Regions from separate parts of the Stenotrophomonas maltophilia genome, predicted to be linked through region 2. Evidence: predicted binding sites of a transcription regulator. Region 2 holds the regulator's gene; the other holds the start of a gene.
The links. Region 2 encodes FliA, which starts transcription of late flagellar genes. Its sites were predicted from a motif close to TAAAGTTTNNCNNNCNNNGGCCGATAA; they were not measured.
Positions count from the first base shown of each region.

Region 1: a site for FliA is predicted at 5,008-5,034, ahead of EZ304_RS15760 (GGDEF domain-containing protein). Genes of this name have one in related genera too.

Region 1 is NZ_CP037858.1:3,430,594-3,441,947, forward strand. It holds gene EZ304_RS15740 (response regulator) at 1-385, opposite strand, end outside; gene EZ304_RS15745 (metallophosphoesterase) at 518-1,645, opposite strand; gene EZ304_RS15750 (winged helix-turn-helix transcriptional regulator) at 1,719-2,168, opposite strand; gene EZ304_RS15755 (MFS transporter) at 2,247-3,464, shown strand; gene EZ304_RS15760 (GGDEF domain-containing protein) at 3,560-4,975, opposite strand; gene EZ304_RS15765 (TonB-dependent siderophore receptor) at 5,262-7,511, shown strand; gene EZ304_RS15770 (cation diffusion facilitator family transporter) at 7,684-8,664, shown strand; gene nfi (deoxyribonuclease V) at 8,703-9,377, opposite strand; gene gpmA (2,3-diphosphoglycerate-dependent phosphoglycerate mutase) at 9,472-10,221, shown strand; gene EZ304_RS15785 (M13 family metallopeptidase) at 10,378-11,354, shown strand, end outside.
Region 2 is NZ_CP037858.1:82,654-94,007, reverse strand. It holds gene EZ304_RS00380 (CocE/NonD family hydrolase) at 1-1,584, shown strand, start outside; gene EZ304_RS00375 (hypothetical protein) at 1,767-2,192, opposite strand; gene flhB (flagellar biosynthesis protein FlhB) at 2,401-3,531, shown strand; gene flhA (flagellar biosynthesis protein FlhA) at 3,576-5,636, shown strand; gene flhF (flagellar biosynthesis protein FlhF) at 5,782-7,404, shown strand; gene EZ304_RS00355 (MinD/ParA family ATP-binding protein) at 7,391-8,278, shown strand; gene EZ304_RS00350 (RNA polymerase sigma factor FliA) at 8,275-9,018, shown strand; gene cheY (chemotaxis response regulator CheY) at 9,076-9,468, shown strand; gene EZ304_RS00340 (protein phosphatase CheZ) at 9,468-10,073, shown strand; gene EZ304_RS00335 (chemotaxis protein CheA) at 10,076-11,354, shown strand, end outside.

The DNA of each region.
Region 1 (11,354 bases), 1.2 Mb from region 2:
TGCGCAGGTCCGGGTTGCCATTGCTGGTGACCCGGCGCAGCTGGGCACGCACGCGTGCTTCGAATTCGTCCAGCGCGAACGGCTTGACCAGGTAGTCGTCGGCACCCAGGTCGAGCACACGCACGCGCTCGGCCAGACCGTCACGGGCGGTCACCACCAGCACTGCGAGGCCATCTCCGCGCAGGCGCAGGCGCTGCAGCACATCGCGGCCATCCAGCTGCGGCAGGCCCAGGTCCAGCACCAGCAGTGCGTACTGGGTCGAGCCCAGGGCTGCGTCGGCGTGCGCGCCATTGTCGACGTGGTCGACCACGTACCCCTGCCGGCGCAGCGAGGCGCACAGGCCGGAGGCGATGTCCGGGTCGTCTTCAGCAATCAGAACGCGCATGCGCGGGGGCTCCTGTAACGGTCAGGCCCACCGGATGGACGGGGTGGGCCTCTCGGCTGCCGAGGGTAGCCGCAAACCGGGTGAAGGTGGAGCGCGGCGGCGCCGTTGGGCGCGGTCGCGCTGTTCCGCCATTCAGTCCTGCAGGCCGGGCTCGCCCTGCGCCAGCGGCACCCGCGAACCGTCCAGCAGGCCACGGCTGAGCCTGCCATCTTCGATGAACAGCAGTTCGCCGTTCTCGCCGTTCTTGATGCTGCTGTCGATGGCGATCACACGGTCGCCATGGAAGCTGCTGACATGCGGCATCGAGGTATGGCCGACCACGATGCGCGAGAGCTGCAGGCGGTCGAGCACGTTCTGCACCCCTGCGGTGTCCAGGCGCCCATCGAAGTAGCCGCGGTACCAGATCGGGCTGGTCTTGCCGTCATACAGCGGTGCGGTGGCCGGGTCGGCCTTCACTTCGGCCCTGGGCAGGCCGAGCGAGGCCTGGTAGGCCGCGTTGGTGCGCGCCGGGTCCAGCGCCAGCTCGACGGCTTCGGGCGAAATGCCGCCGTGCAGGAACAGGGTGTCACCGATCTTCAGCAGTACCGGGCGGGTGCGCAGCCACTGCCCGATCACCGAGTCGGGACCGTACAGTTGCGGGTAGCTGCGACCGAGCAGCTGGGCGCTGCGCAGGTACTTCGGGTTGACATAGCGCAGGTCGTCGTACAGCACCATGGTCTCGTGGTTGCCGAGCACGAAGTGCACCGCGCCGCCGGCCGCAGCCGCCTGCTGCTGCAGGCCATACAGCAGCCAGAAGGCTTCGGTCACCTGCGGGCCGCGATCGAATACATCGCCGGCGATGACCAGGGTGTCCTTGCCCAGCGCCCAGCGGTCCTGTGCGTCGATGACCTGGTGGGCGCGCAGCAGGCGCACCAGCAGTCCGTACTGGCCGTGGATGTCGGACAGCGCGACGATGCGCGGCACGGCCGGCAGCACCGAGATCGACGGTGCATTCGGGGCAGCCACATGCACCGTGTGTTCGTAGCCGCAGCGCGGGGCGATATCGGTACCTGCGGCCTGCGTGGCAAGCGTGTGCGACTCGACCTTGTCGTCGCAGATCCATCTGGCCTGCAGCCGGTCGCCCTCGCGGAACACATAGGGGCCATCGGCCTGCACGTGGTCGGCGGGCGCGGCAACCTCGCGGGCCTGTGTGGCTCCGGCGCTGCAGGCCAGCAGCGGCAGCAGCAGGGCGGTCATCAGGGAAGGGCGATAGCGCGACATCGGCGGTGTCCGGCGGCGGAAACATCCGATGCTAACCGGCACGACCGGATCGTGGTGTGCGCGAATGGGCGGGTCAGGCGCCGTGCCCGTCGTCCTTGAGCTTGCGCACACGTGTTGCGGCGGCCTGCAGGGGCTGGCCGTCACGCCCGCGCGGCTGCATGTAGGGCAGCGGCCGCCGCGTCGCCGATTCGATCAGCTGTGAATGGGCTTCGCCTGCACCGAAGCGATGGCGCTCTCCCCACTGGCGCAGTGCGACCAGCAGCGGGAACAGTTCCAGGCCTGCGGCGGTGAGCACGTATTCCTGGTAGGCCGAGCCGTCGGAGGCCGGTTGCAGTTGCAGGATGCCGGCCTCGACCAGCCTGCGCAGGCGATCACTGAGGATGTTGCGGGCGGCGCCCAGGCTGCGCTGGAAGTCGCCGAAGCGGCTGACGCCGTCGAAGGCATCGCGGATCACCAGCAGTGCCCAGCGATCACCGAGCAGATCGGCGCTGCGGGCAACGGGGCAGGGGCTGTCTGCGTGCATGGCGGTCTCCGTCCGATGTGGTTGCAGTTTAAAACCAATGGCGCTAGCCTGCATTCGGTTTCAATATGCAACCAGATAATGAGTGCCATGCCGATTCCACGCTCCCTGCTGGTGCTGCTTGCGGTTGCCGCCGGTGCCAGCGTTGCCAATGTCTATTACGCACAACCGCTGCTGGATCGGCTGGCGCAGGCCTTTGCCTTGGAGCGGGCAGTAGCCGGTGCGGTGCTGGCCGCGACCCAGGCCGGCAGCGTGCTGGCATTAATCGGATTGCTGCCGCTGGCTGACCGCGGTGATCGGCGGCGACTGCTGCGGCTGCAGTTGGCGGCACTGGTGGTGGCTCTGCTGTGGCTGGCGGCGGCACGCACGGCCAGCTGGCTGTTGTCGGGCATGCTGCTGGCCGGGCTGTTGGGCACCGCGCTGACCCAGGGCTTGATCGCCTACACGGCAGCGATGGCCCCGGCCACGCAGCGCGGGCGCGTGGTGGGGGTGGTGCAGGGCGGGGTGTTCATCGGGCTGCTGCTGGCGCGGGTGCTGTCCGGCACGGTGGCGGCCATCGCCGGCTGGCAAGCGGTCTACCTGTTGTCGGCAGCGGTGATGGCGGCCCTGTCCATACTGCTGTGGCGGCGCCTGCCGGCCGTGCCGATACCGGCGTTGCCGCCACGTTGGGGCGAACTGCTGGGCTCGATGCTGGGCATGCTGCGCGAGGACCGAACGCTGCGCGAGCGCGGGCCGCTGGCGTTGCTGCTGTTTGCGGGGCTCAACGTGTTCTGGGCCGCCGCCCCGTTGCCGCTGTCGGCACCGCCGCTGCACTGGTCCACCGCGGCCATCGGTGCGCTGGGCCTGGCCGGGGTGGTGGGTGCATTGATGGCAGCGCGGGTCGGGCACTGGATGGACTGCGGTTTTGCCGATCGGGTCAGTCTTGGCGCGTTGCTGCTGATGCTGGTCGCGTGGTGGCCGCTGCTGGGCATGCCGCAGTCGCTGTCGTTGCTGCTGCTGGGTGTGATCGTGCTCGATCTGGGTGGGCAGGCGCTGCATGTATCGAACCAGGCGCTGCTGCTGGGCGCGCCGGGTGAGCAGCATGGACGCCTGGTGGCCTTGTACATGCTGTTCTATGCCGTGGGTAGCGGTGCCGGTGCGGCGGCTGGGCCCTGGATGCAGGCCCGGCATGGCTGGCCTGCGGTGTGCCTGCTGGGCGCCGGCATCGCGGTGCTCGCGCTGCTGTGGTGGGCGGCGTGGCGGGTGGTGGCGGTGAAAGCAGCAGCTGGCGGCCGTATTGGTAGAGCCGGCTGTCGGTAGAGGCGACTGTCAGTCGACTGCTCTTCGCCCCGCGTGCGAAAAATCCCGCGCTGCGCGCGATAGTCGACCAGCGGTCGACTCTACCTGTCCTGTCGTCATCGCTGCAGTGCACGCCGTCCCGGGGCTTCCTGCAGGTCCGCGCTGGCCACCACCACGCGGTTGCGGCCGCTGCGCTTGGCCTCGTACATCGCGGCGTCGGCACGTGCCATCAGCCGCTCGTAATCCGGATGACCATCGTGACCGGCCACGCCGATGCTGGCGGTCAGCTCCAGCACCTGGCCATTGGCCAGTGCTACCGGCGACTGTGCGATCTGCCGGCGCAGGCTCTCGGCGATCACCGCGGCCTGTGATTCGCTGGCCGCGACCAGCACCACCACGAACTCCTCGCCGCCATAGCGGAACAGGTAATCACTGCCGCGGGTCAGCTGGCCGAGCAGGCCGGCGACGTGCTGCAACGCGCGGTCGCCGGCATCGTGGCCGTGGCCGTCGTTGATTGCCTTGAAATGATCCAGGTCGAGCAGCAGCAGCGAGAACGGCGTGCGGTTGCGTGTGGCCAGCTCGATTTCCCGGCGCAGCACGGTGGGCAGGAAGCGGCGGTTGAGCAGGTTGGTCAGCGCGTCGCTGCCGGCATCCAGTTCGCCGATGCGTTCGAACAGCAGCGTCATCAGGGTACGGATGCTGGCCAGGTCCTCGCGGATCGACGGCAGGGCTGCCAGGCGTTGCGCAGGGTCATCGTCAGTGGCGCGCTGCAGGCATCCGTCGATGCGGGCCATCAGCCGGCCGACCTGCTGGGTCTCGCTGCTTTCGCCAAAGCTGGGAATACCCTTGTGGGTGAACCACAGGCCGAATTCGGAGGTGGCCAGGCTGGCGCTGTCGCTGCCCTGCATATGGCCGGCCAACGCGTAGAGGAGGGCGTTTTCCCAGTCCAGCAGCAGTGCACGCTGGCGCTCGCGTTCGGTGCTGACGTTCTGCACCAGCGAGAACAGCCGGTATGCCGCGTCGGCGCGGCTGGAGCGCTCGCGCGCATGGGTGTAGGCGAGGGTCATGCCTTCCATGGCGATGTCCATGATCGCACTGAGGCAGTCGATGGCGGCGAATGCGGTGGCACTGTCGGGCGCGTCGTCACGCAGGCGCACGAACAGCTCGTGCTTGAGCACGCGCGCGCCGCGGGTGACCAGGTCGACGGGAATACCGACCCGTGCATGCACATCGCCGATCACCCGTTGCGAGGCAACGGTGGCGACGACGCCGGCGGCGTCGGTGGTCAGCAGCTGCACCAGCCAGCGCTGCATGGCCGGCTGCAGGCGCTGCTTGACCTGGTCATGGGACAGGAAGCGGCGTGCACGTGCGTCCTGCAGCAGCACTTCGTAGAAGCGTTGGGCCAGCGCCGGTGGGGCATCGGCGGCAGCGGCATGCAGCAGCGCGGTAGCGGCTGGGCCGGCCTGCTGCAGGCACAGCTGCCACGCCTCGGCCAGCGGCTGGCTGGCATCGTCCAGTTGGGGTGTTTCCACGTCGATCTCTGACTGCGTACGACAAACCACGGGTATCGGCCGCGGAGGCGTGCGGTTGATGGCGGGTTAGCCGGCCAGTTTACGCGCGGTGCAGGGTTGCACGGTGCGCAAACCACATCGGCGCCGCTGCGGCAATGAGTGAACGCATTTGAGAATCAATCGCATTGGTGGGAGAATGCGCGCACGGACCGGGCTGCAGGTGCCTGCAGCACTGCTCCGCCTCCCCCTCGTCGCTGCCTCAAGCCCTTTGCCAGAGGCCCCGTAGCCCTGCCAGAAGGTCCTGATCATGTCTCCTGCCGTTGTCCTATCGCCGCGCCCGCTGGCGCTTGCTGTTGCCGCCCTGCTGGCCGGCAGTGCCCTGACCGCCCAGGCCGAAACCGACGCTACCGATATCGACACGGTGCACGTCACCGCCTCGCAGATCGCGCGCCAGGCACTGGGTACCTCGACCATCACCGCCGAGGACATCGCCCGGCGCCCGCCAGCCAATGACATCGCCGAGCTGCTGCGGACCATGCCCGGCGTCAACCTGACCGGCAACAGTGCCTCGGGCCAGTACGGCAACAACCGCCAGATCGATCTGCGTGGCATGGGCCCGGAAAACACCCTGATCCTGGTCGATGGCAAGCGCATCGGCGCACGCGATGCCGTGCGCATGGGGCGCAGCGGTGAGCGCAATACCCGCGGTGACACCAACTGGGTGCCGGCGGAAATGATCGAGCGCATCGAAGTGCTGCGCGGCCCGGCGGCGGCACGCTATGGCTCCGGTGCTTCTGGCGGCGTGGTCAACATCATCACCAAGCGCCCGACCGGCGACCTGACCGGTGCGGTCGACCTGTACGGCCTGGTGCCCGAGCACAGCGCCGAAGGCGGCAGCGAGCGCGTCGGCCTGCAGTTGAGCGGGCCGATGACCGACACCCTGTCGTTCCGCCTGTACGGCAATCTCAACAAGACCGACGCCGATTCGCTGGAACTCAACCGTGACTTCGCGACGAATCCGAACGCGGTGCCGCCGGCCGGCCGCGAGGGCGTCAAGAACCGCGATGTCAACGCGCTGCTGCGCTGGGACGTGACCGCCAACCAGGTGGTGGAGTTCGAAGCCGGCACCAGCCGCCAGGGCAACATCTACGCCGGCGACCGTGCGGTCAGCACCACCGGCACTTCGACCGGCATCGATCTGGCCGCCCTGGCCGACAACAAGGCGGAGACCAACCGCATGTACCGCAACACCGGCGCGATCACCCATCGTGGCCGCTGGGGCGACGTGACCTCGCGGGTGACCGCCGCGGTGGAAGCGGTGAACAACTCGCGCATCAACGAAGGCCTGGCCGGTGGCCCGGAAGGCAGCTTCAACGGTACCGACTGGTCGACCTCGCGCCTGCGCAACTACCAGCTGGATGGGGAAGTGAGTTTCCCGACCACGCTGGGCGGCGCCGAGAACATCTGGACGCTGGGCTTCGAGTACCTGGACAGCCGCCTGACCGACCCGTATTCGATGAGCCAGTCCAGTACCAGCGGCGGCGGCATCCCGGGGCTGTCGGCCGATCGCACACGCGGCAAGTCCGACGCGCAGACCACGGCCGTGTTCGTGGAAGACAACATCTACCTGGGTGAGCGCTGGATCGTTACCCCAGGCCTGCGCTTCGACCACCACAGCCAGTTCGGCAACAACACCAGCCCCAGCCTCAATGCGCAGTTCCGCATCAACAGCGACTGGGTGGTAAAGGGCGGCATCGCCCGCGCGTTCAAGGCGCCGAACCTGTACCAGTCGAATCCGGACTATCTGTACTACACCCGTGGCAATGGCTGCCCGAATGCACTGCCGAGCCTGGGCGCCGGCTGCTACATGCGCGGCAACGCGGACCTGAAGGCGGAAACCAGCCTGAACAAGGAACTGGGCATCGAGTGGGCACCGCAGAGCGGCTGGCAGGCGTCGTTGACCTACTTCCACAACGACTACAAGGACAAGATCCAGGCCGGCTACACCCAGATCGGCCTGACTGCCGACACCAGGGGCCGCATCTTCCGCTGGGAGAACGCACCGAAGGCGATCGTGCAGGGGCTTGAAGGCAACCTGGTGATCCCGTTGCTGGGCGAGCAGGGCAACCGCCTGAAGTGGAGCAACAACTTCACCTACATGGTGGAAAACGAGAACAAGAGCACCGGCCAGCCGCTGTCGGTGATTCCGAAGTACACCGTCAACACGATGCTGGACTGGCAGGCCACCGACAAGCTGTCGCTGCTGCTGACCGGCACGTTCTACGGCAAGCAGAAGCCGGCCACCACCAACATCAACAATGATCCGCGCTGCACCGGTACCTGCGATCCGTCGCTCGCGCTGCAGGACCGTGGTGCGTACAACATCTGGGGCGTGAGCGCGCGCTACAAGGTGACCGAGACGGTCAGCTTCGGTTTCGGCGTCAACAACCTGGCCGACAAGCGCCTGTTCCGCGAGGCCAACAGCAGCGATGCCGGCGCGGCAACCTACAACGAGCCGGGCCGCGCGTACTGGGCCAGCCTGCGTTTCGGGTTCTGATCGCAGGCGGGCGTCGTTCCGCTGGGCTCGCCAGGCACGGCCTGGCGCTACTGGGTAGCGCCGGGCCATGCCCGGCGGCTCCGGACCTGCGCGCCTGCAATGTTATAAACACCGTGATAGTTTCCCCACGGCCGCCGGCGTAGCCTGCCTCCATCGCAAAGGAGCTGTTGCCATGGGCCACGACCACGATCACCTGCCATCCGAGATCCGCCACGAGAAACCCTTGTGGTGGGCGCTCGGCCTGACCTCCACCTTCCTCGTCGTCGAAGTGGTGGGCGCGTTCTGGACCAACAGCCTGGCGCTGTTGTCCGATGCGGCGCACATGGCCACCGATGCTCTGGCATTGATGATCGCGCTGGTCGCGGTGCGGCTGAGCCGGCGCCCGCCGGACGCGCGTCGCACCTACGGCTATGCGCGCCTGGAAGCGCTGGGCGCGATGATCAACGGCGCTATGCTGTTCGTGGTTGCCGGCTACATCCTGTGGGAAGCCATTGGGCGTTTCCGTGAACCGCAGGAGATTGCCTCGTCGGGCATGCTGGTGATTGCGGCGGCGGGCCTGGTCATCAACCTGATCTCGATGCGCCTGCTGCAGGCCGGCAGCGGCGAGAGCCTCAACGTGAAGGGCGCCTACCTGGAAGTGTGGGCGGACATGCTCGGCTCGGTGGCAGTGATTGCTGGCGCGCTGTTGATCAAGTGGACTGGCTGGAAGCCGATCGATCCCATCCTGGCGGTACTGATCGGCCTGTGGGTGCTGCCGCGCACCTACGTACTGATGCGAGAGGCGATCAACGTGCTGCTGGAAGGCGTGCCCAAGGGCATGGACGTGGCCAAGGTGCGCGACAGCCTGTCCGGCCACGCTGCGGTGCTGGACGTGCATGACCTGCATGTGTGGGCGCTGGCCTCCAGCACCCCGGCGCTGACCGCGCACATCGTGATGCGCGACGGCACCGATGCCGATGCGCTGCGCCGTGAGCTGGGCGGGCGCCTGCACGATGACTTCGGCATCGAGCACGTGACACTGCAGCTCGAAGCGGACCACTGCGGCGAAGCCTGTGGCGAGCCGGCACCGGCCAAGGGCGGCGAGCACGAGGGCCATGAAGGCCACGACCATGGCGAGGACGCGCAGGGGCATCGCGGTCACGTGCATCGTTGAATGAAAATGAAGGCCGCACCGGGGAATGCCCGGTGCGGTCATTCGTCCCGTCGCGAGGCCAGCCGATCCGCCAGCCGGGTCGGCTCCGGCAGCCGGTAGCCACGCAGCGTGCGTTGCACCCAGTCCAGCGCGGTATCGGCACTCACCCGATGGCCGCCGGCCACGAACAGCGGCTTGCAGCGGATCTTGCTGCGCAGCACCCAGCCCAGTTGTTCATCGCCATCCAGCAGCGGTGTGTGCGCGCCGGCCTCGACGCCCGGTTCGACGAACCGGCCCACCAGTTTCGACTTGGCCACGCCGATGCTTGGCAGGTCAGTGACCACACCGAGGTGAGCGGCCACACCCAGCCGGCGTGGATGGCTGATGCCGTGGCCGTCGACGAACACCAGGTCCGGCGTGCGCGGCAGCAGCGCCAGCGCGGCCAACAACGCTGGCAGCTCGCGGAAGCTGAGCAGGCCGGGGATGTAGGGCATCACCGTAGGAATCCGCGCGATTTCCTGCGCTACGGGCTGCAGCGTCTTCGCATCCAGCAGCACCGCCGCGGCGCGGGTGATGGCGCCGCTGTCTTCGAAGCCGACATCCAGCCCGGCCAGCCAGCGCACGTTGCGCGGCAGGCGGTCCTGGCGCTCCACGCGGCCAGCCAGCCGGATCTGCTGCTCGCGGGCGGCGGCGACGCTGCCTTCCCAGCGCCCGGGGTCGATCACCGTATTCATTGGCCGCAGCATCGCATGCGCGGTGCCACGGCCCGGTGAGTGGCGCCCGGGGCTACAATGGCCGCCTGCCTTTCCTCGCGTTGGAGACCCTGCAGTGACCCGTAAACTCGTACTGTTGCGCCATGGCCAGAGCCAGTGGAACCTGGACAACCGCTTCACCGGCTGGGTCGATGTCGACCTGACCGAGCAGGGGCGCCGGGAAGCGGCCGCCGCCGGTCGCCTGATGCGCGAGGAAGGCCTGCAGTTCGACGTTGCCCACACCTCCGTGCTCAAGCGCGCCATCCACACCCTGCAGGGGGCGCTGGCCGAGCTGGAGCAGGACTGGCTGCCGGTGAACAAGTCCTGGCGCCTCAACGAGCGCCACTACGGCGGCCTGCAGGGCCTGGACAAGGCCGAGACCGCCGCCAAGCACGGCGAGGACCAGGTCAAGGTGTGGCGTCGTTCGTACGACATCCCGCCGCCGGCCATGGACCTGGAAGATCCGGGCCATCCGATCCATGACCGCCGCTACGCCGGCCTGGACCGCAACGCGCTGCCGGGCACCGAATCGCTGGCGACCACCCTGGACCGCGTGCTGCCGTACTGGCACGACGCCATCGCGCCGCAGCTGAAGGACGGCAAGACCGTGCTGGTCACCGCCCACGGCAACTCGCTGCGCGCGCTGTACAAGTACCTCAACAATGTCTCGCGCGAGGAAATCCTCGAGCTGAACATCCCGACCGGCATCCCGCTGCTGTTCGAACTGAACGATGATCTGACCGTGCAGTCGTTCCGCTACCTGGGCGACCCGGAAGCGGCGCGCAAGGCTGCTGAAGCCGTAGCCAACCAGGGCAAGGCGCGGTAGATACCCACCGCTGGTGGGTATTGCTCTGGCGGGTATGTGCGGACCAACGGTCCGCACGTGCCCGATTGCGGCCACGGGCGTTCCCCCTGTGACCTTTGGCCGGTCCCACCGCAGGCCTCCCCGGCTACCCTGTGAAATTACCCGCAGGAGAGCCTCATGAACGTCCGCAACCTGGTCCCGCTGGGCCTGACCATCGCCATCGCTGCCTCGCTGGCCGCCTGTGGCAAGAATGAAACCGCTCCGGCGGCCAGTGCCGACGCCAAGCCGGCCTTCGACCTGTCGCAGATCAAGACCGCGCTGATCAGCCTCAATAGTGCCGATCTGGATCCGGCCATCTCGGCCTGTACCGACCTCAATGGCTTCGTCAACAGCAAGTGGCTGAAGGCCAACCCGGTGCCGGGCGACCAGACCACCTGGGGCAGCTTCGAGATCCTGCGCGAGCGCTCGCTGGAAGTGCAGCACACGCTGGTGCAGCAGGCCGCCGCCAGCCAGGCCAAGGCCGGCTCGGTGGAAGCCAAGATCGGTGACATCTGGAAGACCGGCAACGATGAAGCCAAGATCGAAGCCGCTGGCCTGGCGCCGCTGCAGCCGCAGCTGGACAAGATCACCGCGCTGAACGACACCGCCGCCATCACCCAGTACCTGCGCGACAGCCAGGCCGAGGGCAAGGGCGTGCTGTTCTCGCTGTTCGCCAATGCCGACTACAAGGATTCGGCCAACGTCATCGCCTACGTCGGCCAGGGCGGCCTGGGCCTGCCGGAGAAGGGCTACTACTTCGACGATGCGCAGGCCAGGATCCGCGACGCCTACGTGGCCTACATCGCCCAGGTGCTGACCCTGTCCGGCGTGGACGCCGCGCAGGCCGCCGAGCAGGCCAAGGCCGTGATGGCCTTTGAAACCCGCCTGGCCAAGGCCTCGATGTCGCGCATCGAAATGCGTGACCCGGCCAAGCGCTACAACCCGCTCAGCGCCGCCGACGCCGACAAGCTGACCCCGAACTTCAGCTGGACCGCGCTGTTCGACACCCTGAAGGTGCCGGCCGCGCAGAAGTTCTCGCTGGCGCAGCCGGGCTTCTTCGGTGAAATGGACAAGATGCTCGCCGATGTGCCGGCCAGCACCTGGCAGGCCTACCT
Region 2 (11,354 bases):
GCATCGGCAGCTCTGCCGACAGCCATGCTGTTCACCATCTACACCGATCCACCGAAGAACCGGCTGAAGATGCTGCTGGCTGCCGCGCATGGCTATGCGGGCATCGTGGTGGACGCCCGTGGCAAGGGCCAGGGTATCGGCACCATCGCCCCCTACGAGCACGACGGCAACGATGCCACCGCGGCGATCGACTGGATCAGCCGCCAGCCGTGGAGCGATGGCCGCGTGGCGATGTACGGCGGTAGCTACGAGGGCTTCACCGCCTGGGCTGCGGCGCGCCACCACCATCCTGCGTTGAAGACCATCGTGCCCTACGTTGCCGCCATCCCCGGCCAGGGCCTGCCGATGGAGAACAACGTCTTCCTGAGCGCCAACTATGGCTGGGCGTTCTACGTGGCCAATGGCCCGATGCTGGACAAGGCTACCTACGCGCAGAACCGCCGCTGGTCCCAACTCGGCCGACGCTGGTATGCCTCCGGCCGCCCCTACCGGCAGATCGACCAGGTCGATGGCACACCCAACCCATGGTTGCAGCGCTGGCTGGCCCACCCGTCCTACGATGCCTACTGGCAGGCGATGGTCCCGCATGGCAACCAGTTCAACGACATCCGCATACCGGTGCTGACCATCACCGGCTACTACGACGATGGCCAGATCTCGGCACTGCAGTACTTCAAGGACCACCTGCAGCACCGTCCCGACGCCGACCATGCCCTGCTGATCGGCCCCTACGACCATGGCGGCGCGCAGTCGGCGCTCAAGCCGATGCAGCTGCGTGGATATGAGCTGGACCCTGTCGCGCAGTTCGACACGCCCGCACTGACCTTCCAATGGCTGGACCATGTACTGCGCGGTGCCCCGCGACCGGCGCTGGTGCCCAACCGTGTGAACTATCAGCTGATGGGCGCCAACACGTGGGGTCATGCGGCAACGCTGGAGGCCGCGGCCGGCGATCACCGCCGCTACCATCTCTCCGCCGACCAGGCATCGTCCGATGGTTACCACCGGCTGCAGGAACAGCCACCCGTACCGGGCCAGCTGAGGCAGACCGTGGACCTGGCCGACCGCAATGAAATGCGGCATGGCTATTACCCGTTTCCGATCATCGCCGCGCGGGACGAGGTGGATACCGCGCTGTCCTTCGTCTCCGACCCGTTCACCCGTCCCATGGACATGGTTGGCAGCTTCTCCGGCGACCTGACGGTCCGGATCAACAAGCGGGATTTCGATTTCACCGTCACCCTGTACGAGTTGCTCGCCGATGGACGTCGGATGCAGCTGTCCTACTACATGGGCCGGGCCAGCCATGTACGCGACCCGACAACGCGCCAGCTGCTGCAACCCGGGCAATGGACCCGCCTGCCCTTCGACCGCACGCGCATGGTGGCGCGCCGACTGGCCGCCGGCAGCCGCCTGCTGGTGAAGGTGGATGTACTGAAGGACGCCATGCACCAGGTGAACCACGGCACCGGGCGCGATGTCAGCGACGAATCGGCTGCCGATGCAGGCGCCCCGCTGCAGGTGGACTGGCACAGCGACAGTGTTCTGACGATTCCGCTGCAGGCGGTAACGCCGACCGGGTGACACCGCCGCCCCGCCATCACGGAACAGTTCTTGTGCACCCGGCAACCCCAGCCGTATTGCCGGCGCGGCCGCATGACCTGCTGCGGCCGTGGATGGAGCTGGCCACTGGCTTCAAAGCGCCCGAAGGTGGGGGGTGATGAACCCACACGGCCGCGCGCCTGGGCCAGCCCGGCGTGAGCAAATCAATCCAGCGTGACCGGGTAGGGAGGAGCGAGCCTCGAGTTGTCGGAGACCGCAAAAGCGACTGACTGCAACCTCTGGCAAAGTGTTGAAAGCAGGGCCATGAACTCAGCATTGGCTGCCTCAGACCATGCTCGACCGAATCCAAGAGTAAGGTGTATGGAGCTCACCGGGTCTCCATTTAGAGCGGACTCGAGCGAGTAGCGCTCACCATCCGAGAATGCACCTTGGACACATCCGGGGAACACCAACTCCAATGATGCGATTACGGCCTGGGGACACCCGATATCCTGCACAGCCTCAACATTGGACAGGTCTTTTTCACCGAGGTCTTCCAGCTTCAAAACGACTATGTCAAAGCTCATTGCTGCGATATCCCATCCTGCAATCCATTCAGCATCGCCCTTCTCTTCTGCGTGTCTTGCCATCATGCCTCATGTAGCTGCTAGCTGCCCCCTTCTACAGCAGCAGTTGAACGATCTTCCCCGCCCGCTAAATGCGATAGCGCGGCAGCGCATAGGGCACTGCGAACGCCAGAGTGAGCAGGAGCAGACACACAGTGCTGCCGTTCGCGACTGACGGCTAGCGGAACGGTTCTTGCAGGCACCCCGGCATCCCCTGCCGTAGTGCCCCGTGATGTCCGAGAACGAATCCGCCGGCGAAAAGACCGAACAACCTACCGAAAAACGCCTGCGCGACGCCCGTGAACAGGGCAACCTGCCGCGCTCGCGCGAGCTCGGCACGGCCGCCGTGTTCGGCGCCGGCGTGCTGGCGGTGATGGCGATGAGCGGCTCGATCGGCCGTGGTGCCGCGACCTGGATGAAGCAGGCGCTGAGCCCGGAACAGAGCCTGCGGCAGAACCCGAAGGAACTGTTCGGCCACTTCGGCGACCTGCTGCTGCAGTTCATGCTGGTGATCGCGCCGCTGGTGCTGGTCTGCCTGCTGGCCAGCTTCGTCGCACCGCTGGTGATGGGTGGCCTGCGCTGGTCGCAGAAAGCGATGCTGCCGGACTTCAACCGCATGAACCCGATGAGCGGGCTCAAGCGCCTGTACGGCCCGGAGGCCATCGCCGAGTTCACCAAGTCGCTGCTGCGCGTAGCCTTCGTCGGCGTCGCCGCCGGGCTGGTGGTCTGGACCGGCTTCGACACCCTGCGCGGGCTGATCCACCACCCGCTGGAAACGGCCATCACCGACGGCCTCGGCTTCACCCTGCGGCTGCTGCTGGCCACTGCCGGCGCCATGCTGGTACTGGCCGCCATCGACGCGCCCTACCAGCGCTGGAACTGGATGCGCAAGCTGAAGATGACCCGTGAAGAGCTGCGCCGGGAAATGAAGGAAAGCGAAGGCAGCCCGGAGGTGAAGGGCCGCATCCGCCAGCTGCAGCAGCAGTTGGCCAACCGCCGGATGATGGAAGCAGTGCCCACCGCCGACGTGGTGGTGGTCAACCCCACCCACTACGCGGTGGCCCTGAAGTACGAAGGCGGGGCCATGAACGCCCCGACCGTGGTCGCCCTGGGCGTGGACGAGACCGCCCTGCGCATCCGTGAAGTGGCCGACGGCAACAAGGTCGCGATTGTCTCTGCCCCGCCTTTGGCACGCGCCTTGTATCGGGAAGGCCAACTCGGAAAGGAAATCCCCGTGAGACTGTATTCGGCCGTCGCCCAGGTCCTGTCCTACGTCTACCAGCTGCGCGCCTGGCGCACTGGCCCGATGCCGGACGCCCCGCACATCCAGGTGGATGAATTCGGCAAGGGAGGCCGCCCGTGAGCGCCCAGCCCTCCACCGGATTCAACACCCGCCGCGCCCTGGAAATGATCCGCCAGGGCCTTGGCGCGCCGCTGATCGTGCTGGCCCTGCTGGCCATGGTCGTGGTGCCGCTGGCCGCGCCGGTGCTCGACGCGCTGTTCACCTTCAACATCGCCATCTCGCTGATGGTGCTGCTGGCGGTGGTCTACGTGAAGCGCCCGCTGGATTTCACCATCTTCCCGATCGTGCTGCTGATCACCACCATGCTGCGGCTGGCGCTGAACGTCGCCTCCACCCGCGTGATCCTGCTCAACGGCCAGAACGGCCACGACGCCGCGGGCAAGGTCATCGCCGCCTTCGGCGAATTCGTGATCGGCGGCAACTACGCGGTCGGCATCGTGGTGTTCGCGATCCTGACCATCATCAACTTCGTGGTGATCACCAAGGGCGCCGGCCGCGTCTCTGAAGTGACCGCGCGCTTCATCCTGGACGCCATGCCCGGCAAGCAGATGGCGATCGACGCCGACCTCAACGCCGGTTTGCTGACGCGTGAAGAAGCCAAGCTGCGCCGCGAGGAAGTCCGCGAGGAAGCCGACTTCTACGGCGCGATGGACGGTGCCAGCAAATTCATCCGCGGCGACGCCATCGCCGGCATCCTGATCCTGTTCATCAACATGCTCGGCGGCCTGGCGGTGGGCGTGCTGCAGCATGGCATGCCGTTCGGCGAGGCCGCTGCCACCTACACCCTGCTGTCGATCGGTGACGGCCTGGTGGCGCAGCTGCCGGCCCTGCTGGTCTCCAGCGCCGTGGCCATGCTGGTCACCCGCGCCTCGCGTTCGCAGGACATGGCCCAGGCCATGACCGGCCAGGTGTTCGGCCAGTACCGGGCGCTGGCGATCACCGCCGGCATCATCGGCGTGGTCGGCCTGGTGCCGGGCATGCCCAACGTCGCTTTCCTGACGCTGTCCGCGATCCTCGGCTTCATCGCCTGGAAGGTCTATCGCAAGGGCAAGGCTCCGGCTGCCGACGCCGCGGCCGGCGGCACCGATGCCGCCGCACTCAATGCGCTGGGCCGCCCGGCCGCGCCGGCACCGACCGCCGAACTGAGCTGGGACGAGCTGCGCCCGGTCGATCCGCTGGGCCTGGAGGTCGGCTACCGGCTGATCCCGCTGGTGGACAGCAACCAGGGGGGCGAACTGATGGCGCGCATCAAGGGCGTGCGCCGCAAGCTGACCCAGGACGTTGGCTTCCTGATTCCCTCGGTGCACATCCGCGACAACCTGGAACTGCCGGCCAACGGCTACCGCGTGCTGGTGCATGGCGTGCCAGTGGCCACCGCCGAGATCCACCCGGACCGCGAACTGGCGCTGGACCCCGGCAGTGCCCTCGGCGCGCTGGAAGGCATCGCCGGCAAGGACCCCGCGTTCGGCCTGGATGCCACCTGGATCCAGCCGCACCAGCGTGCCCAGGCCGAGACGCTGGGCTACACCGTGGTCGACCCGGCCACGGTGGTCGCTACCCACCTCTCGCACCTGATCCGCGAACACGCGCCGGAACTGCTCGGCCACGAGGAAGTGCAGCACCTGCTGGCCAACCTGGCCAAGAGCGCGCCCAAGCTCGTCGAAGATCTGACACCGAAGGCGCTGCCGCTGTCGGCGGTGGTGCGCGTGCTGCAGAACCTGCTGGTGGAGCGCATTCCGATCCGCCAGCTGCGCAAGATCGCCGAGGCACTGGTCGAACACGCGCCCAGCAGCCAGGACCCGGCAGTGCTGACCGCTGCCGTGCGCACCGCACTGGGCCGCTTCATCGTGCAGGAGATCGCCGGAATGTCGGCGGAGCTGCCGGTGTTCACCCTCAACCCGCAATTGGAACGTGTCTTGCAGGAGTCCACGCAGGGCAACGGCGCCGCGCTGGAACCCGGACTCGCGGAGCGACTGCACCAGAGCCTGGCCGAATGTGTCAGCAAGCAGGAAGCGCGAAACGAGCCGGCGGTCGTGCTGGTACCGGGCCCGGTGCGCGCCGCGCTGGCGCGTCTGGTCCGCCACAGCGTTCCGTCGCTGTCGGTCCTGGCCTACAGCGAGGTGCCGGAGGACAAGCGCCTGAAGCTGGTCGGAACGATCAGCTGACGCCGCCCGCCGATGCGCCAGAAAACAGACACCACTTTCGAACCAACGCAACAGACAGATACCAAGGGGAACCCGCACCGTGCAGACCACCGACCACCCGAGTTCTCCGACCGCCACCCCGCCGTCTTCGTCCCGTGACCACAGCATGAAAATCAAACGATTCGTCGCCGCCGACATGCGCTCGGCCATGAACCTGGTGCGCAAGGAACATGGTCCTGACGCCGTGATCCTGTCCAACCGCCGGATCGAGGAAGGCATCGAGATCGTCGCCGCCGCCAACTACGACGAGAGCGCCGTGCAGCGCGCACTGGAAGCCTCGCGTCGTGACGTCGCTCCTCCGCCGGCACCCAAGCCGCGTACCGCCGCCGATGCTGTGATCGCTGCGGTGACCCGCCGCCGCAGCGCTGCCCCGGCGCCGGAGCCGGTGGCCGCCACCACCTCGGCCGTGGCCGCCCTCGCCCGTGCGGCCGTGGGTGCCACCGGCCGCACCCTGGACAGCGCCGACGAGATCGTGCCGACCCGCGGCAGCACCGGCTTCGCAGCCACCCTGGCGCGCGCCGCCGTCAACGAACCGGCGCTGCCCGAACAGATCTTCGCCCCGTTCGCCGAGGCCATCGTCGCACCGGGCCCGGCCGTCACCGCGCCGGCCAACCGCGCCCGCTTCCAGATCGACCCGCCGCACGACACGCATCACGAAAGCGTGCCCCCCGCCGTGCAGCCGCCGCCGCTGCCGGGCGCTGCCATGGCCGATGTCCAGCCTGACATCGCCGCCAGCGAACCGGCAGCGCTCGAAGCCGTCGCCGAAGCCAGTCCGGCCCCCGTGCTGGCCCCGGCACCGACGCTGACCGTGGTCGCCCAGGACGACGCCGAGATCCGCCAGCTGCGCCAGGAAGTGGCCGGCATGCGCCAGGTGATCGAGCGCGAGATGAACCGCTTCACCGACGAGCGCCTGCGAGGCTGCCCGGTACGCGCCACCGCGCTGGACCTGATGGACGAGTACGGCTTTGATGCCGGCCTGGCCCGCGACGTGGCCATGCAGATTCCGCTGGAGACCGAAGCCCACCGTGGTCGCGGCCTGATGCTGGGGCTGATCTCGCGCAAGCTGCCGATCGCCCCGGTCGACCCGCTGGAAGAAGGCGGCGTGATCGCCCTGGTCGGCCCGACTGGCGCCGGCAAGACCACCACCATCGCCAAGCTGGCCTCGCGCTTCGCCGAGAAACACGCGCCGCGTGACGTCGCCCTGGTGACCACCGACACCACCCGCATCGGCGCCCGCGAGCAGCTGTACGGCTACGGCCGCCAGCTCGGCATCGCCGTGCACGAAGCCAACAGCGGCACCGACCTGGACCAGCTGCTGGAACGCCTGAAGGACTACAAGCTGGTGCTGATCGACACCGCCGGGCTGGGCCCGCGCGACCGCGCACTGGCCGCCCAGCTGCAGTGGCTGCGCGCCGCCCGCCAGGTGCGCACCCTGCTGGTGCTGCCGGCCAACACCAGCTTCGGCGACATGGACGAGGTGGTCCGCCGCTTCGGCGCCGCCAACCTGCAGGGCCTGGTGCTGAGCAAGCTGGACGAGACCGGCCGCTTCGGCAACGCCCTGTCGGTGGCCGTGGACCACGCCCTGCCGATCACCTGGGTGACCGATGGCCAGGACGTTCCGGACGACCTGCACCGGGCCAGTGCAGCCAATCTTGTACTTCGCCTTGAAGATTTGCGCCGAGCGGCCGATATGCCCTGCAACCCGGAGTTGAACCATGCCGTCGCGTGAGTACGCCAAGCTGACCAAGACCTTCCCGCTGTCGGCGACCCGCAGCGAGCCGCTCGGCCCTGTGCGCACCATTGCCGTGACCGGCGGCAAGGGCGGCGTGGGCAAGACGAATGTGTCCGCGAACCTGGCCGTGGCACTGGCCGGCATGGGCAAGCGCACGCTGCTGCTGGACGCCGACCTTGGCCTGGCCAACATCGACGTGATCCTGGGGCTGAACCCCACCTTTACGCTGGCCGACCTGGTCGCCGGTCGCTGCTCGCTGGACGACGTCATCGTCGAAGGCCCGAACGGCGTGCTGGTGGTGCCGGCCGCATCCGGCCGCCGGCACATGGCCGAGCTGGCCCCGGCCGAGCACGTCGGCCTGGTCAACGTGTTCTCTGAGCTGGAACGTGAACTGGACATCATGGTGGTCGACACCGCCGCGGGCATCACCGACGGCGTACTGACCTTCTGCCAGGCCGCGCAGGACACCGTGGTGGTGGTCTGTGACGAACCGGCTTCGATCACCGACGCCTATGCGCTGATCAAGGTGCTCTCGCGCGAGCGCGGCGTGGACCGCATCCAGGTGGTGGCCAACATGGTGCGCGACCCGAACGAGGGCCGCGTGCTGTACGAAAAGCTGACCCGCGTCTGCGAGAAGTTCCTCGCCGATGTCTCGCTGAACTACCTGGGCTGCGTGCCGCAGGATGACTGGCTGCGCCTGTCGGTGCAGCGCCAGCAGCCGGTGGTGAAGGCCTATCCGTCCAGCCCGGCCGCGCTGGCGATCACCGAGATCGCGCGCCGCACCGCACGCTGGCAGGCGCCGACCGAACCGCGTGGCGGCGTCGAGTTCTTCCTCGAGCGCATCCTCAAGCAGCGCGGGGTGGCCGCATGAAAGGCGCAGCCCAGTACCGGGAGGTCCAGCGCTCGGCGGCCAACGAGGTCATCGCCCAGCACTCGGACCTGGTGCGGCGCATCGCCCACCACCTGGCTGCGCGGTTGCCGGCCAGCGTTGAAGTGGACGACCTGATCCAGGCCGGCATGATGGGCCTGATCGAAGCCTCGCGCAGCTACGACGCCGACCAGGGCGCCTCGTTCGAAACCTATGCCTCGATCCGCATCCGCGGTTCGATGATCGACGAGATCCGCCGTGGCGACTGGGTGCCGCGCTCGGTGCACCGGCGTGCCCGCGATGCCGCCGCCACCATCCGCCGCCTGGAACAGAGCAGTGGCCGCGCCGCCAGCGCCACCGAAGTGGCCGCCGCGATGGAGATGCCGCTGCCCGAATACCTGCGGTTGATGGAAGACGCCGCACGCGGCCAGGTGCTGAGCCTGGAGTCGCGCATCGAGGACCAGGGCGAGCTGGACACCGTCGCCCAGGGCGGCCCGACCCCGCAGCAGGTGCTGGAGCGCGGCGAGTTCGGCCGCGAGCTGGGCAAGGCCATCGGCCACCTGCCCGAGCGCGAACAGCTGGTGCTCTCGCTCTATTACGAGCAGGAACTGAACCTGAAGGAGATCGGCGCGGTGCTCGGCGTGAGCGAGTCGCGGGTCTGCCAGATCCATGGCCAGGCGGTACTGCGCCTGCGTGGCCGATTGAAAATCTTCGAGGCCGCCGACGCCGGCCTGGAAGAATGAACATGCCCGAGGCGGCTGCCCCCGGCCGCCCGGAATGAACAACAAAGGAACTCTGCTTTGAACAAGAACATGCGCATCCTGATCGTCGACGACTTCTCGACCATGCGTCGAATCGTCAAGAACCTGCTGGGCGATCTGGGCTTCACCAACACCGCCGAAGCCGAGGACGGGCATGCCGCGCTGTCGCTGCTGCAGAGCCAGCCGTTCGATTTCGTGGTCACCGACTGGAACATGCCGGTGATGACCGGCATCGAACTGCTGAAGGCGATCCGCGCCGATGCCAAGCTGAAGACCCTGCCGGTACTGATGGTCACCGCCGAAGCCAAGCGCGAGCAGATCATCGAAGCCGCCCAGAACGGCGTGAACGGCTACATCATCAAGCCGTTCACCGCGCAGACGCTGGAAGAGAAGCTCGGCAAGATCTTCGAACGCCTGGCGGCCAGCGCCTGATGGATACCACGGTCGACAAGAACGCCCTCGCCCTGCGCCTGCAGGAAGCCCTGGACGCCCTGGAGTCCGGTGACGAAGCCGCCTGGCGGCAACGCATCGACGGACTGGTCGCGCTGCGTACGCAGCCGATGATGAGCGGCCTCTCGCGGCTGGCCCGCGAGCTGGGACAGGCACTGGGTGAACTGCCGACCGTACCCAGCGAGGCCGGTGAACTGGACGACGCCTGCGCACGCCTTGACCACGTGGTGGCGATGACCGAACAGGCCACGCACCGCACCCTGGACCTGGCCGAGGAATGCCGCAGCCTGACCGAACAACTGCGCGCCGAAGGCCTGCAGCCGGGCCAGGACACGCAGCTCGAGCGCATCCGCCACAACCTGACCGAGATCGCCCTGACCCAGAGCTACCAGGACCTGACCGGGCAGATCATCCGTCGCGTGGTCGGCATCGTCCGCCGCGTGCACGAGGGCTTTGGCGCACTCGGCCTGCCGCCGGAACAGCATCGCACCGATCCGGAACTGGCCGGGCCGGCACTGAAGGGACTGGACCGCCACGCGGTCTCGCAGAACGACGCCGACGACCTGTTGTCGGATCTGGGGCTGTAAGCATGAGCGCGGTATCCGACGACATCACTGCCGATTTCATCATCGAGGCCCAGGAAATCCTGGATCGCCTGGGCGAACAGCTGGTGTCGCTGGAGCAGGCACCGCAGGACACCGAGCAACTCAACGCGGTGTTCCGCGGCTACCACACGCTCAAGGGCGGCGCCGGCTTCCTTGGCGTCACCGCCATGGTCGAGCTGTGCCACGCCGCTGAAGAAGCCCTGGGCATCGCGCGTGCCGGGCAGGCGGTACTGCAGGCCCACCACTTCGACGCCGCCCAGCAGTCGCTGGACTACCTGCAGTCGATGCTGGACGCCGTGTCCTCCGGTACCGAGCCGGGCTATGCGCCGCCGGACCTGATCGCGCAGTTCGACATGCACGGTGGCACTGCCGCGCCGGTCGCTGCGGCCGCGCCTGCGGCAGGCGGCAGCGACCTGATCACCGACGACGAATTCGAGGCCCTGCTCGATCAGCTGCACGGCGGCAACGCGCCGACCGCGGTCGCGCCAGCGAAGAAGGCCGACGACGGCCTGATCAGCGAAGACGAGTTCGAAGCCCTGCTGGACCAGCTGCACGGCGGTGCTGCGCCAGGCGCGAAGCCTGCTGCCGCCATCGCGGCGGCACCCGCCGCCGCACCGCGCCCGGCACCTGTCCCGGCGCCCGCAGCCAAGCCAGCGGCCAAGCCGATGGCCGAGGCCGAGCACACCGTGCGCGTGGACACCAAGCGCCTGGATGCGATCGTCAACCTGATCGGCGAACTGGTGCTTTCCCGCAACCGCCTGAAGACCCTCCGTGCACGCCTGCGCGACGAGGAGCTGGATCGCGCCGTATCGACGCTGGACATCGCCACTGCGCGCCTGCAGTCGGCGGTGATGCGTACCCGCATGCAGCCGGTGGGCAAAGTGTTCTCGCGCTTCCCCAAGGTCGCCCGCGACGTCGCCCGCTCGCTGAAGAAGGAAGTGGACCTTGAGCTGGTCGGTGCCGAGACCGAGCTCGACCGCAACCTGGTCGAAGCGCTGGCCGACCCGCTGGTGCACCTGGTCCGCAACGCCATCGACCACGGCGTGGAAATGCCCGACCTGCGTGAAGCACAGGGCAAGCCGCGGATGGGCCATGTGCGCCTGTCCGCCCAGCAGGAAGGTGACTACGTCAGCATCGAGGTGCAGGACGATGGCGCCGGCATCGACCCCGAGAAGCTGCGTGCCAAGGCGCGCGAGAAGGGCCTGATCGACCCGGAGGCCGCTGCCCGCCTGAGCAGCGAGGAATGCCTGCATCTCGTGTTCC